DNA from 2 places in the Nicoliella sp. ESL1106 genome. Region 2 is predicted to be linked to the other one. Evidence: riboswitches for the same ligand, from Rfam matches in the RefSeq annotation. Region 2 holds a riboswitch; the other holds the start of a gene.
The links. Region 2 has a riboswitch for thiamine pyrophosphate ahead of ACSVI6_RS07080 (acetylornithine deacetylase). Riboswitches for the same ligand answer to the same signal wherever they lie in the genome.
Positions count from the first base shown of each region.

Region 1: it holds a riboswitch for thiamine pyrophosphate, as region 2 does, so the genes downstream of both, thiS (sulfur carrier protein ThiS) here and ACSVI6_RS07080 (acetylornithine deacetylase) in region 2, are expected to answer to the same signal.

Region 1 covers NZ_CP196341.1:390,856-398,636, reverse strand. The annotation lists gene ACSVI6_RS08540 (dicarboxylate/amino acid:cation symporter) at 90-1,298, opposite strand; gene ACSVI6_RS08535 (hydantoinase/carbamoylase family amidase) at 1,309-2,505, opposite strand; gene ACSVI6_RS08530 (thiazole synthase) at 2,514-3,281, opposite strand; gene thiF (sulfur carrier protein ThiS adenylyltransferase ThiF) at 3,283-3,945, opposite strand; gene thiS (sulfur carrier protein ThiS) at 3,948-4,145, opposite strand; TPP riboswitch at 4,194-4,288, opposite strand; TPP riboswitch at 4,370-4,463, opposite strand; gene ACSVI6_RS08515 (amino acid permease) at 4,610-6,004, opposite strand; gene hisC (histidinol-phosphate transaminase) at 6,257-7,324, opposite strand; gene hisE (phosphoribosyl-ATP diphosphatase) at 7,341-7,667, opposite strand; gene hisI (phosphoribosyl-AMP cyclohydrolase) at 7,660-7,781, opposite strand, start outside.
Region 2 covers NZ_CP196341.1:49,654-57,434, reverse strand. The annotation lists gene ACSVI6_RS07095 (hypothetical protein) at 1-158, opposite strand, end outside; gene ACSVI6_RS07090 (acyl-CoA thioesterase) at 258-671, shown strand; gene ACSVI6_RS07085 (lysylphosphatidylglycerol synthase domain-containing protein) at 687-1,610, shown strand; TPP riboswitch at 1,689-1,784, shown strand; gene ACSVI6_RS07080 (acetylornithine deacetylase) at 1,869-3,146, shown strand; gene tenA (thiaminase II) at 3,146-3,814, shown strand; gene ACSVI6_RS07070 (hypothetical protein) at 3,855-4,418, opposite strand; gene ACSVI6_RS07065 (DUF6198 family protein) at 4,587-5,258, shown strand; gene ACSVI6_RS07060 (hypothetical protein) at 5,286-5,798, opposite strand; gene ACSVI6_RS07055 (hypothetical protein) at 5,972-7,558, shown strand; tRNA gene ACSVI6_RS07050 (tRNA-Tyr) at 7,715-7,781, shown strand, end outside.

The DNA of each region.
Region 1 (7,781 bases), 340 kb from region 2:
CGATAACTTTCCGCCTAGGAAAAAAATATATTAATGTACAAACTTTAGGGCACACATCAACTACGACGCAGCTTTTTTATTTACATTTACTAATTTTTCAATCGGTCTAAATCAATGGAATGCTCATCCTTAGCAATCATGATTGACGTTGTAACATCGCCCATCACATTTAAGATGGTCCTGAAGATACCAATCAACCAATCGGCTCCAGCAATGATTCCCACCCCACTGATTGGTAGACCAAGGGTTGGTAAAACGATTGCTAGTGATACCAATCCACCACCTGGGATAACGACCGTCCCAAGACAGGCCAGCGTCGATACCATGATAATCTTCAATCCGATGCCCACCGTCAACGGGACTCCGAATAATTGCAACATCGTAACACTTGCTAACCCTAGATACATGGATAAGCCATTACTATTTAGGGTCATTCCTAATGGCAGAACCAATTCGCGAACGGATTCCCCGATACCGAGACGTTTATTGGCATCAAGCATTTCCATTGGTAATGCTGCGGCTGATGATGCCGTAGTCGCAGCAATTAGAATGATTCGTGAACACTTCAAAAGAATTTTCAATGGCGAAACCTGTGTTTTAAAACTACAAATACAGATCAAACCAATCAGAAATAAAATCACAGCAACCGCATAGATGATAATAAACATCAATAGCGGGAATAAAATTTTTATCCCGTTGGTTGCGATACTGCCGATTAGTAAAGAGTAAATCCCCAGCGGCGCACCAATTAGGATCGTATTCATCATTTCGATCAAAATATGATTACACTTATCAATCGCACCCAAGACTAAATCGAATTGCCCCCGACGATTGATTCGCATAATTGTAAATCCACAAATAATTGCAAAAATCGTGATTTGAATGACCTGACCGGCACTTAAAGCTTCAAAAATATTCTGCGGAAAAAATGATAGAATCGTATCGGAAATCGAAGGCGACTGTTTATGAACCAACCCGCTGGCGTGACTTGCTAGGTTCAAGTTCAACCTAATTGGTAACCCGACTAATAAACCAACCACAGCTGCAGCAATCGTGGTGGCTAGAAAAATCATCACCATTTGCATTCCAATCTTACGAAACTGACCGACGGAAAAGTGGCCCACAGCTGAAATTACCGAACAAGTTACCAGTGGGATTACTATCATTTGAAGAAGGCGTAAAAAAATTTCACCAAATATTTGTAACCACGCCACCTTGGAACCACCAATTCCACCAATTAAGATTCCAATCAACATTCCCAGAAGAATTTTCAGGGTTAAGTTCTGTTTCAACTTCATTTTCAGTCTCCTAATAGGCTTGTTTTTGTAAGATCATCGATAAGAAATGTACCCCCGCATTTAGATCAGCAGCGACTGTAAACTCATCGGGACGATGGCTAATTCCATTACTGCTGGGAACAAATACCATTGCAGTCGCAACGGCCTTGCTCATTATCTGACTATCATGTCCTGCTCCAGATGCCATTTCTAAAAATGTGATTTCAGATTGACGCGCTAAATCTTGGTTAACATTTAGAAGCTGATGGTTTAACTGGGTAACAGGAACCTGTAAATAACGATCGATGATTCCACGCTGCCTTTTAACTAATTCATTTAAGCGGAATTCAAAATCATCCAGTTGATCCTCAGAATCAGACCTGCAATCAATCGTAAAGCTAAACTGTCCACTGATAACGTTGCTAACGTTGGGGTGGTTCATGACTTTACCAATCGTCAAAACGAACGGTTGTTTAAAACGATTGCCCAATTGATAAATCGAATCAATTAGATGACACCCTTTTCTTAGCGCATCACAGCGCCCCTGCATCGGTGTCGTTCCAGCATGGTTAGCATGTCCATTAATATCCACAGTATAGCGCCGTTGCCCAACGATCGAATTTACTAACCCAATCGATGCGTTCGTTCTTTCTAATTGGGGACCCTGTTCAATGTGTAATTCCGTAAAAGCATCAGGTAACTCACAATTACGCAAAGTAACTTGTGGTTGACTAGTCAATTGCTCAACGGCCTTTTTTCTAGCAGCTTCAAAGCTAGTCCCATTTGCATCGACTAATTTTGGCGGAAGCGTTTTATTGACATAGTATTTCGAACCCGTAAAAGTGGCGGGAAAACGACTCCCCTCTTCCTCACTAAATGAGATCAAGCGCAGCGTTTTATTCGGCTTGCCATTTTTGGATACTGTATCAACAATCGCCTTTAATCCACCCAAAACGCCATATAGTCCATCATACTTACCACCATGATCGACCGTATCCATATGGGAACCAACCGCAATCACCGAATCCGTTTGCCCGATGAAGTCTAAAAAGACGTTTCCAACCATGTCAACGGTCGCCTTAAAACCCAGTCGCTGTCCTAAGTGAATCAACCGAATTTGATTTTCAATCCAGTATTCATCATAAACCAATCGGTGTTGTCCTTCATCGGAATCAACAGTAAATTGATCTAACCAATCGTTTAAATTAAGCGTTCCTTTCATCACCATGACAGTGCCTACTTACTAACCCCAAGCAGTGGTGAAGAAGCAACCGCACCACTATTAACTACCCGTCCTGGCTTAGCAAGGTATGCTTTGCGCCCAGCTTCAACCGCTAGCTTAAATGCTTCTGACATTAATGGGATGTCGCCAGCAGTTGCCATTGAAGTATTCGCCATTACGGCATCAATTCCCATTTCCATGGCTTCAGCAGCTTGACTAGGCCGTCCAATTCCGGCATCAACAATCACTGGTACTTCGATTTCGTTGACCAAAATTTGAATTAGGTCCTTAGTGGCTAAGCCGCGGTTAGTCCCAATCGGTGCGCCTAATGGCATCACCGCTGATGCTCCAGCTTCAACTAACCGCTTTGCAGTGATTAAATCTGGTAAGAAGTATGGCATTACGGTAAAACCTTCATCAGCTAAAATGGAAGTCGCCTTGATCGTTTCTGCATTATCGGGCATTAAGTATTTTTTGTCTGGAATCACTTCTAGCTTAATGAAATCACTGCCGCTTAATTCGCGCGCGATTCGAGCCATCCGAATTGCTTCTTCGGCATTTTTACAACCAGAAGTATTCGGTAAGATAGTGACATTTTCTGGAATAAAGTTTAAGATATTTTCGGCTGCTGCTTCGGTTCTACGCAATGCCATTGTGATAATTTCAGCCTTGGCATTATGAACTGCAGCATCAATTAGGTCGTATGAATATTTACCTGAACCTAAGATAAACCGTGATGTAAAATGGTGTCCGTTAATTACTAAATCGTCTTTAATTGCCATGTTAAATTTCCTCCTTATTTTCAACCACTGGTAGTTGCATGAGTAATCTTAAAATTGCGTTTGCTTGATGACCGGCACAAATAATTACCCGTGGTGCCATCAATCCCTCTGATCCACTCGTCTGACCATCACCACTAATGTAGACGTTTGGGGATTGTTGTTTGGTTTGAATTTGATTTGCACCATGGACCCCCGCTAATCCGTTGCCCATTACTAATGGTTTATCTGGAAAAGCACTGGTCGCCCCATCGAGTAGCATCGCCTTGGCAGCAGGGTTATCAAAAGCTTCACAAATAATGTCACAGTCAGCAAAGAGTTGCTCAATATTTTCAGCACTGACCTTTGTTTTAATCGCATCCACTTTAATAAAGGGATTAAATTCTAATAAATTTTGCTTTAATGCAGTGACCTTTGGCATCCCAATTTGACTGAACTTGAACTGTTGGCGGTTCAAGTTGCTTAATTCCACATCGTCAAAATCGATTAGGGTCAAATGACCCACGCCTGAACGCGCCAATGCAATTGCAATGTTAGATCCTAACCCGCCTGAACCTGCAATCGTAACATGTGCATTCTTTAGGGCCTGATACGAGTTGTCAACATTGCGATCCTTCATCTGCATAAAAAAATCTTCAACACTGATTCCATCAATTTGAACCGTCATTGCTAACCACCTCCTACGAACGAAATTAATTCAACGTGATCATTTGGATTTAAAGTAATTCCATCGATTTCATTGCGATGGACGATTGATCCGTTTAATTCGACCACAACGTTATCTTGATGCTGAGCATATTGAGCCAATAAGAATGATAGCGGTTTTCCCGCCAATGCTTCCACTGGCTTTCCATTAATGGTTACCAAAGTAAAAACCTCCTTTCTAGACCCAAGAAAGGAGGTTTTTTAACGCACTAGTTAAGATTAAACCCCTTCCTTCGGTAGTATCAACTACATCAGGTTCAATGAGTATAATCTCAGCCAATTACTTGGCACCCCAGTGTTTAAATTATCATCACAATTGTAAATAAAAAACGGTTCCCCTAGTAAAACCCAGGAGAACCGTCCTAATTATTCGATAATTAATCAGCGATAAAAGAACTGCATCTCCCTTCGCTGGTATTAACCAAATCAGGTTCAATGGGTATGATCTCAGCCAATTGCTTGGCACCCCAGATACAATGTGATAAATATTTAATTTTGAACACCCATATATTAACACTAAGCTTAAAAATTTGTCAACAATAAAATTTTAAGCCTAGGACAGTTTGATAAAAAGCTAGCAACAAAAAATATCTTATTATCGAACGATAATAAGATATTTTTTAATATTATCCATTTATACTTGCTTCTGATTTTCTTTGGCTAATCAATACATATCCACCAAATCCAACTGCCCATACAATTGCAGCAATGGCACCTACAACATCATCGGGAATGAAGAATAAACTAGCGAAGATTACCAAAAAGAAAGCGATGGTGAGCGGACTGGTAACATTGTACCAAGGCGTTTTAAACCCATTTTCAATATAATCACTTGATTGACGATATTTCCGATGTGCAAGCATTGTTAATGCGTATACCAAGATATACATATCACTAGATGCACCAGTTACGATTGTAAAGACTGCTCCAGTCGCTGCACTAAGGCTCATAATTGGAGTGATCAATGCCAAACTAGCTGATAGTAAAATGGCAGCTGCCGGAACCCCAGAATTAGAGATTTTACCAAACTTTTCCTTCATGAAGCTGCCTTCCTTCGCTTCAGTCGCTAGTTGGTAAAAGTGACGCCCAGCTGAGAAGATACAGCTATTTAATGCCGAAGCAGCAGAAGTTAGAACCACAAAGTTGATCACAGCTGCAGCAGCTGGAATTCCAACCAATTGGAAAACTTGAACGAATGGACTTTTATCTGGTGAAAGCGAAGTCCATGGAATAATTCCCATAATTACCACCAATGCACCAATGTAGAATAGTAAGATGCGAAGTAAGGTTTCATTAACTGCCTTCTTGATCACGTGCCGTGGATCCTTTGCTTCACCAATCGTGATACTTACGAATTCAATTCCTTGAAAGGCGAAGAATACCATTGGAAACGCAGAAATAAAGTTAAATGAACCGTGGGGGAATAATGTCAAATTATTAGTAATGTTAGCAAGTGATGCATGACCAAGTGGCGTTGCGCTGTGTCTAAAGATCATAAAAATCCCGGTAACGATCAAAGCAACGATTGCGATAATTTTGATCATTGCGAACCAGAATTCGGTTTCACCAAACAGACGCGCAGCCACTAGGTTTAAGCCACAAAGAACAGCCAAAAAGACGACTTCAATCAACCATGCTGGCAGATTAGGAAACCAGAATTGTACATAAGTGGCCACCGCAGTTACTTCAGCCATACAGACAAACACCAACCCGATCCAGTAGGTCCAACCTGTGAATCGACCTGCAGCAGGTCCTAGATACTTAGTAATAAATGATACAAACGTGTGGTGCGATGGATCTGAATAAAACATTTCTCCAATTGCACGCATCATCAAGAAGAAGAACAATCCTAAGACTAAGTATACGATCAAAATGGATGGTCCCGTTTTAGAAATCGTCGTCCCTGATCCTAAGAATAGCCCAGTTCCAATCGTGCCACCAATTGCAATCATTTGCACATGTCGGTTACTCAATGAACGGTAAGTTCCATCTGGATTTTCTTTAATGTTTGAGTTAGCCATGATCAACACATCCTTTACCAATTTTATAATTACCTAAAATAAATGTAATAAAAAGTTACGTGACGTCCCGTTGATTCACATAACATTAAAATAAAATTAACTTTTTCTCATTTAATTTTAATTTATTCTATCACATTTATTTCGAAAAGCAAAGCTTTTTTCAAAAAAATTGGTTTTTATGCTTTTTTAGCGTGATAAAGGGGTTATTTATTCAAAATCAGCTGACTATTATACATGTAATTATTGATAACATTATAAGGAGCTTTTAATAATGTCCTGAATCGCTTTATTATCATCTTGTCGCCCAATTGTAATTCGAATCCAATTTGGTTGTTGGCCAACCCGAACTTGGTAGCCCTTTTGGAGTAATTCATTTGCGATTTTATCGGCATCAGCACTTTGAAAATAAATAAAATTGGCTTGCGATGGATAGTATTTTAAATTAGCTTGCTTTAAAAATTGTTCCCATCCATCACGTTCAGTCTTATTATTATTTACCGTTCGTTGAACAAATTCAGGATCGCTAAGCGCAGCAACTGCGGCAACTTGGGAAAGCGTATTGAGGTTATACGGTAGGCGGACCGCTTGCATATACCCCGCGCGTTTAGCGTCCATAATGATATAGCCAACCCGATAGCTAGCTAAACCATAAGCTTTTGAAAAAGTCCGCATCACCGCTAAATTATCGAACTCTTTTAATAATGGGACGGCTGAAGAATCCTTAGCACTGGTTACGTATTCAATGTATGCTTCATCAATGAGCACCAAGACATCCTTAGGCACTTTTAACATAAACTGGCGGATCGATTCGACTGAATTATAGCCCCCAGTCGGGTTATTAGGATTACAGAGCCAGACTAAGCTCGTATTTGCATTAATTTGGCTCAAAAATGCAGGAAGATCATTTTGACCATCAGCATTAACTGCAACCTTGATCGTCTTAGCGCCTTCGATTTCAGCATTGATTTGATACTCAGAAAAAGTGGGTTCTGAAACAATTACCTCATCGCCAGCATTCAAAAAAATGCGCGAAACCATTGAGATTATTTCATCCAATCCACAACCAAAAACAATATTTTGGCTAGAAACCTTTAACTTGTTAGCGATTAAGTTGCGTAGCTCCGTACAATTACTATCAGGATAATAGTTTTCCGACTGTGGAACTGCAGAAGTGACTGCCTTAGCAACCTGTGGAGAAGTCCCATACGGATTTTCATTTGCTGATAAACGGACAATTCGATTTAATCCGTACTTTTTCTTAAGTTGCTCAATCGCAACTGGTGGGACGTAGTTTTCTAGCCCTTTAACTGCACTCTTCATTGGAAATCACTCCATTCTATAACTTTTTAATTGGGGCCCGATCTTTGTATTGACTCATTTTGCCCACTCGCGAACCAAGTTCGGTCTTAATTTGATCAAAAGACACGCCAGATTCGACCAATAACACCATTAAGTGGTATAGCATATCAGCGGTTTCATATTGTAATTCCTTAGGATCCTTATTTTTGGCGGCAACGATGACTTCCGTTGTTTCTTCACCGACTTTTTTAAGAATCTTGTCCAAGCCCTTGGTGAATAAATAATCAGTATATGAACCTTCGATTGGTTCTGCTTTCCGCTTCTTGACCATTTCATATAATTCTTCTAAGTTTTGTTTATCCATTATTATCGACTCCTTTTTTAAATTCAACTGGGTTAAAAAAACAACTTACATGACCAGTATGACAAGCTGGCCCATTCGGCACAACGGATACTAATAGGGTGTCGCCATCACAAT
Region 2 (7,781 bases):
TTATTTAGATCATCATATACATTTTGATCAACTTGATTGGATGCCCATTCCAATTGATTAATAAAATTAAGCGCGTTATCAATATATTTAGAAGCGGTAATTGAATCCATTGCTGTAAAGTCAGCATTAACTTGAAAATTGGGTCTTGGCTCATTCATTGTAAGGACTCCCTTATTGCAATTTAATTTAATTATATCAAGAAATAGCTGGTTTATGATAAAATTACTATGGAATAATTTAGAGAAGAGGATATTAAAATGGTTAATCCATATTTTCATAAGGTACAATACTATGAAACTGATAAAATGAAAATTACTAGTCATACGAATTACATTCGGTTCATGGAAGAAGCGCGTAGTGATTTTTTGGAACAAATTGGGTGGGCCTATGATCAATTTGAAGCTAATCAAATTATATCGCCAGTGTCTAAGGTCGTTGCGGATTATAAAAAGACGACTACCTTTCCTGATGTAATTAAGATTGAGACCCGTGTTGCCAAGGTCAGTAAGCATCGGTTGATATTAAGTTATCTAATGACGGTCAAGGACCAGCTAGTTTGCCGGGCTAGTAGCGAGCACTGCTTTTTAGACATAGATGGTAAGATTATCAACATTCAAAAGCAATTACCCGACTTTTATACTAGGTTAACAGAATTGGTTAATGATAACTAGAAAGTGGTGAGTTAGATTAAAATTATTGATAAGATTGCAGATGCTTTTTCTAGTTACTCTAACGTTATTAAACGGATTTATGTAGTATTAATTTTAGTTTTTGTGGTTTATTCGATCCATTCCATTTTTGAACAAATTTCTTGGCATAAGTTAGTGCATGCTAGTCATTTACTTTCAATCGGCAGTTTAGCTGCATTGATAATCTTAGGAGCTCTTTCGATCGTTCCAATGATGATTTATGATTTTACTTATACTCGCAAGGTCAAAATGGATATTTCAATGCCAGAATTGATCACAAGTAGTTATGTAATCAATACGTTCACAAACATCGGGGGATCTGGTGGATTGGTCGGGGCGAGCCTTAGGATCTTTTTATTCGGCAGCGTTCAGGAAAATAATAAAGAGACTGCTAAGATCGTTACTCAAATCGCCTTGTTCACGATGACGGGCTTAGTCGTTAATGATATTCTTGCAATACTGCTTAACATTGATCGCTTTGGAATGGAACCACTTTGGATTAAGGCAGTGTGCCTATTGTTCCCGCTTTATTTATTAGTTCCGTTCATTGCCAAAAACGATACATTGAATCGTCGTGATCTATTCCACCTCTTGATTGGCTCAACTTTGGAGTGGGTGTGTTGTTTAGCATTCTTTTTGAGTATCGGTTACTTCATGCACATTCATTTTGATGTACGAGCAGCTTACTTAGGGCTAGTCTTTGCTGGAATTGTGGGAGCGATGTCATTAATTCCTGGTGGAATCGGTTCATTTGAAGTCGCATTAACATTTGGTTTACAAAGAGCGGGGATTTCAACTGATATTATTGTAATTTGGGCCTTGATCTATCGGATCTGTTATTACTTCATCCCGTTTTTAATTGGAATGGTCATGTTGATATTTAAATACTTGAGTAGAAATCGCAACAAACTGATCAATTAGGGTGTCATTTTGATTTGATATTTTAGTTTGATTAAAAAGCAGCTTTAATTTATAATTAAGGCGTTAAAATTAAAAATAAACTGTCACTAGGGGAGCTATTTGGCTGAGAATTAATTTGACCCTTTGAACTTGAATCTGGTTAGCACCAGCGCAAGGAAGTGGCCCTTTGAAATTAGCTAATGGTTTGCGAATTTAGGGGGGATGCTTCTGTTTGAAGTATCTCCTTTTTATTATAGTGACAAATAGGGAGCTATTTTAATGGTAAATGATATTAAGACGTTGATTAACGATGTTGATCAAAATAAAGATCAGTTATTAGCAATATTAAGTAAGCTAGTGGCATTTCCCACTCCCGCTCCACCGGGCAGAAACTCAGATGATGCTCAGGCATTTGTTAGGGACTTTCTTGAACAAAATGGGTTTAATGTTGATCAATGGGATCTTTATCCCCATGATTCAATTGTTGTTGGGACGAAACCAGGATCTGATCAATACCAAAGTTTGATTTTAAATGGGCATATGGATGTAGCCTCGATTCAATCGGATGAAAAATGGCATTCAGATCCGTTCAAGATGGTCATTAAGGATGATATAGTCATCGGTCGCGGGGTAGCAGATATGAAGGGTGCCCTTGCTGCAATGCTGATGGCAATTCAATTGTTGAATAAGTCTGGATTAGAGCTACCTGGTGAATTAAAATTCGAATCAGTTATTGGTGAAGAAAGTGGTGAAGCCGGAACTTGGGATGCAATCAAACATGGTCATAAAGCTGATTTTGCGATCGTCGGTGATATTAGTGATTTTCATATTCAAGGCCAAGGCGGAGTAATTACTGGTTGGATTACGATCAAAAGTGATCAAACGTTTCATGATGCTACTAGACGCCAGATGATGAATGCTGGTGGAAAGCTACGGGCTGCTAGCGCAATTGAAAAGATGGCAAAGGTAATTTCTGGTCTCAACGAGTTAGAAAGAGATTGGGCGGTCAATAAAAGTTATCCTGGAGTAGAACCTGGTTCTGATACGATTAATCCTGCTGTAATTGAAGGGGGTCGCAATGCCGCTTTTATTGCAGATGAATGTAGACTGTGGGTAACGGTTCATTTTTATCCAAATGAGGACTATCGAGATGTAATAAGAGAAGTTGAAGATCACATTGATCAAGTTGCCAAGGCAGACCTTTGGATGAAGGATCACATGCCCATTTATAAGTGGGGTGGCAAGTCAATGGTCGAAGAGCGTGGGGAAGTCTTTCCAGCCCTTGATCTTGATGCGAAATCAAAACCAGTTGAATTACTAAGAGATGCTCACTATCAAGTAACGAACGAACGACCAATAGTCGACGTTTCGCCAAGTGTTACTGATGGGGGATGGTTCGGTCATGCTAATATTCCAGCTGCTATTTATGGACCAGGCACGATTGATGAAGCTCATTCTGTAGATGAATCACTAGAAATTGATGATTTAGTTCAATATACCAAAGTTTTACTTCAATTTATTTATGAATGGTTAAATACCAAAAAGGAGTCCAATTAATGAAATTTAGTGAACGGTTAGTAACAGAATTAAAACCTGTTTGGGAAGCCAATCATAACCATCCATTCGTAAAAGAACTAGCGGATGGAACATTACCAGTTGATAAGTTTAAATTTTATATGATTCAAGATTACATTTATTTAATTGATTATGCGAAGCTGTTTGCCCTAGGAGCGCTCAAAGCTTCTGATTTAAAAGTAGAGGGAAAGTTTGCTGAGTTGCTCAGTTCTACTTTGAACACCGAAATGGGTTTGCATCGTAAATACGCTAGTGAATTTGGCATCAGCGAAGCAGAGTTAGAAAATGCTCAACCGACTCCTGTAACTTTAAGTTATACAAATTATATGCTATCAGTTGGCCAAAGTGGGGGCTTAGATAAGGTCTTAGTTGCATTGTTACCATGTATGTGGAGTTATAATTTAATTGGCAAGCAGCTATTGAATACACCAGCAGCCAGCCATCCACTGTATTCGAATTGGGTATCAATGTATAGCGATGATGAGTACACGAACTTAACTAATTGGACGATTTCCTTATTAGATGAATTGGCATCTGGTAAGTCTAAGTCTGAATTATCAGAACTGAGCCAAATTTTTCTAAATACGACTCGTTATGAATATTTATTTTGGGACATGGCTTATTATCAACGCAATTGGCCAATGGCTTAATAAAAAAACGACTTTGATTAACTGCAAAGTCGTTTTTTTATTAGTGTTTATCTTTTCGCTCTTGATTATCATTTAGATGGGTTTCTAACCAGTCAATGACTTCATGGTTATTTTTATGAATTAAATCTTGGACTTCACCCCGATTTAAATGTTTGTGTTCCCTTATAAAATGATCGGTCTTATCAATTAATTCATTACTTTCGACTGGATGTGCAAATACATAATCGAACCAAGCCCAAAGGCTAAGGTATGCGATGATTGAAAATACGGCAACCAATGCATGGTTATTATTAATAACCGTTTCTAATGTATAGATTGTACCAATTACCAATAGGATCATTTTAACGTTACGTGTTTTTAAAACTACTGTAATATAACGATGCGCAAATCGGTATGTAAGTAACCAAGTTAAAATCCAAATGATATTGATCACTAATAAATCAATTACTGCCCATAACCCAGGTAGTGATGCGGACTTGCTATTAACTAATCCTGCAATTTTACTAATCAACATTGGCATTAGAATCATGATCTCGACTAGTAAACAAACAACAGTAATTATCTCTGCGCGCCCCTTGGGAATAAAACGTTTTTTATCTTTCATAATATAAGATACCCCTTTGATGTTATCATTTTTATTAAGAATAGCACAAATAATAAAATTGTCCACTTACCATTATTTTTATTATTTATAATTACTAATAAATAACTAATTATAAAATCATAAGATTAATTTCTGGTATAATTGTTACTTATAAATGGGGTGATTGAATTGAATCAAAATTATAATTCTTTTAAATTAAGAATGTTTGCATTGATCTTAGGACTTTTTGTTGATGCCTATGGGAATAGTCTGACGATTATGACTAATAATGGGAATGGAATCTGGACGGCGGTAGCAGTTGATTTTAATCAGTTGTTTGGGCTGTCAGTTGCATGGACGTTATTTATATTTGGAATCATTAATATTGTTTTGAATCAATTTTTAGTTAGGCGTATTGACTGGTGGCGAATCATTAGTGGCCTTATCTACATGGCCTTTTTCAGTTATTTTATTGATATTTTTAATAAATTTAACCTTGCCATGGGAATAACCAATTTGAATAAGTGGCTAAGCCTGTTAGTTTCAATTCTAGGAATTATTTTAATCGGGGCAGCGATTTCTGTATATCAACGTGCTAACATTCTCATGCATCCTAATGATGATACTACTAATATCTTACGATTTAAGTATTTTCACGGAAGTGCAATTAAAGCTCAGTTTGCAGATATGGGGTTTATTGCAATTATTATTTTCATATGTTCAGTTATTTTAAGAAGCATTGATTCAATCGGTATCATTACAATTATTGGATTCTTTCTTCTTGGCCCGATTATTCAATTTTCTGATAAATTGATTTTACCTAGGTTAAAACATAATTTTAGTAAAAATGATCAAATATAAAAGGAATGGATTTATCCATTCCTTTTATTATTTATTGAACCAATGTTGATAAGCAATTGCATTAATGAGAAGGTACAGTTCCATCCAGCTTAATTTATTTGCGTATTCTGGAAGTTCTTTATGCTCGATTAATTTTTTAACCGGTTCATCAATATTGTTAATATCATCAATAACTGCATTAGGAGTAAGTTGGTTATTGAAGTATTGCTGAATTGTTACATATTCTTTTAAGTTCGCTTTATTATCCTTGGGAGTGAGATGGAGTAGATCGGCACTTTGTAAATTTAAATCATCATCAAAGTTATTTAAAGCTGCTTGGTATTCCGAAATAAATTTATTATTTAAAACATTAAGATAATTTTCAATCCTTGATTGATCATCTTCACTAAAGGCATCCCGATTATCTTCTTTTGACCATAGTTCTAGAAAATGAGTGTATAGCAGAACGTCCTCATAATAATAATTTTTTGTTTCATTGTTTTTTTGAGCACTTTCGCTGAGTGATCTAATTTTATTTAAAGCGGTTTGATTTGAATTCAAATTAAAAATCCTTTCGTATTGTATTTAAGTTATGTAGACATATCATAGTTCAACTTGTTTTTATATTATCATATTTTATAAAAATGATTACTATATTTAGCCTTATTCTCAAAAATAAAAAAATAAAATTAGATAAATTACGAATATATATATTAACGGAGGTGTTAAACAATATGTTTAATAAAAATATAAATGAAAAAAAGAAATTACGAAAGGTAAAGAAGCGCTGGGTGGTATTTACTGTAGCATTAGCTTTTGCAACTACTTGTGGATATTCGATCAATTCAAACCAAACTGCTAATGCTGATTCTGCAAACACCCAAATTGATAATTCGATTGGAAACGCTAAAGATTTTGTGAATGCAATGAACAACGGTTCTCTAAAACAGATTAAGTTGTCAAACGATATCGATCTTAGCGAACTTAACTTAAATCAGCTTGTAAAAGACGGCTATGATGTATCTACTAAGACTAATCGAATTAGAATTCCAGGGCGTGAATTATTAATCGATTTAAATGGGCATCAGCTCAATTTTGGGATGCTTCAATTTAGAGTGAACCTAGAATCTGAAAATACCAATATTTCATTTTTTAATGGTAATTTGTTAGGAACGAATAAAAATGGATTGTTTAGCTTTGATATTATTATGGGGAATGAATTGCAAGTTCATTTAAATAATACTCAACTTTCTGGGACGCGGTTAGTTGAAAATGAAAATAATGAAGCTACATCCGAATCAACAGTTGCTGAATCATCAGCGTCTGCACCAAGCTCATCAAGCAGTGCGGCTGAATCGTCAGTATCAGAACCAATTGCATCGAGTAGTGCAGCTGAATCATCAGTGGCAGAACCAATTGCATCGAGTAGTGCAGCTGAATCATCAGTGGCAGAACCAATTGCATCGAGTAGTGCAGCTGAATCATCAGTGGCAGAACCAATTGCATCGAGTAGTGCAGTTGAGTCCTCAGTAGCAGAACCAATTGCATCGAGTAGTGCAGCTGAATCCTCAGTAGCAGAACCAATTGCATCGAGTAGTGCAGCTGAATCCTCAGTAGCAGAACCAATTGCATCGAGTAGTGCAGCTGAATCCTCAGTAGCAGAACCAATTGCATCGAGTAGTGCAGCTGAATCCTCAGTAGCAGAACCAATTGCATCGAGTAGTGCAGCTGAATCCTCAGTAGCAGAACCAATTGCATCGAGTAGTGTGGCAAAATCATCATTGATAACTAGCTCACATAGTAGTGCATCGAAATCTTTGACCCCAAATTATTTTTTAAATAATATTCAAAGCGACAGTAACACTGGATATAAAAATAGTTATGGAATAATCAATTCATCCGCAAACAAAAATGATCAATCAAATGCTTCAAAATACAATGAAGATCACTTCCAAAAAGATAATAACTTAGGAAGTGTTAATAATGCGGTTAATAATTCACAATCGATTGATAATGATTCAAAAAAGAAAACAGACATAAATAGTCAAAACACTAATCTAAAAAAATCAGAAATTAATAATGTTAAGAAAAATAAAAAAAGTAAGGACATTAAGTATTTTAAAATTAAACACTTAAAGACAGTCAAACTTTATAGTAATGCTAGTGGAAAGACGATTAATTTAAAAAATAGTAAGAAATTGAAAGCGAATAAAAAATATAAAATTTTGAAGCAACTAAAGAATCGAAATGGAAAGGTAGTTTATAAAACATCCTTAGGGTATTTGGTAACTAGTGCAAATAATTTAAGGCTAACTAGATAGGGATAAACTCCAGATAAATAGATTATCTGGATACATATAAGTAATTTGTTTATTTTTACTTTAACTATAATATATAAAACAAAAAAAGGTTGACTAATTAATGAGAATTAGGTATCATATTAATTGTTGTTTTGATATTTATATCAAACAGATTTCGGAGGGGTAGCGAAGTCTGGCTAAACGCGGCGGACTGTAAATCCGCTCCTTCGGGTTCGGTGGTTCG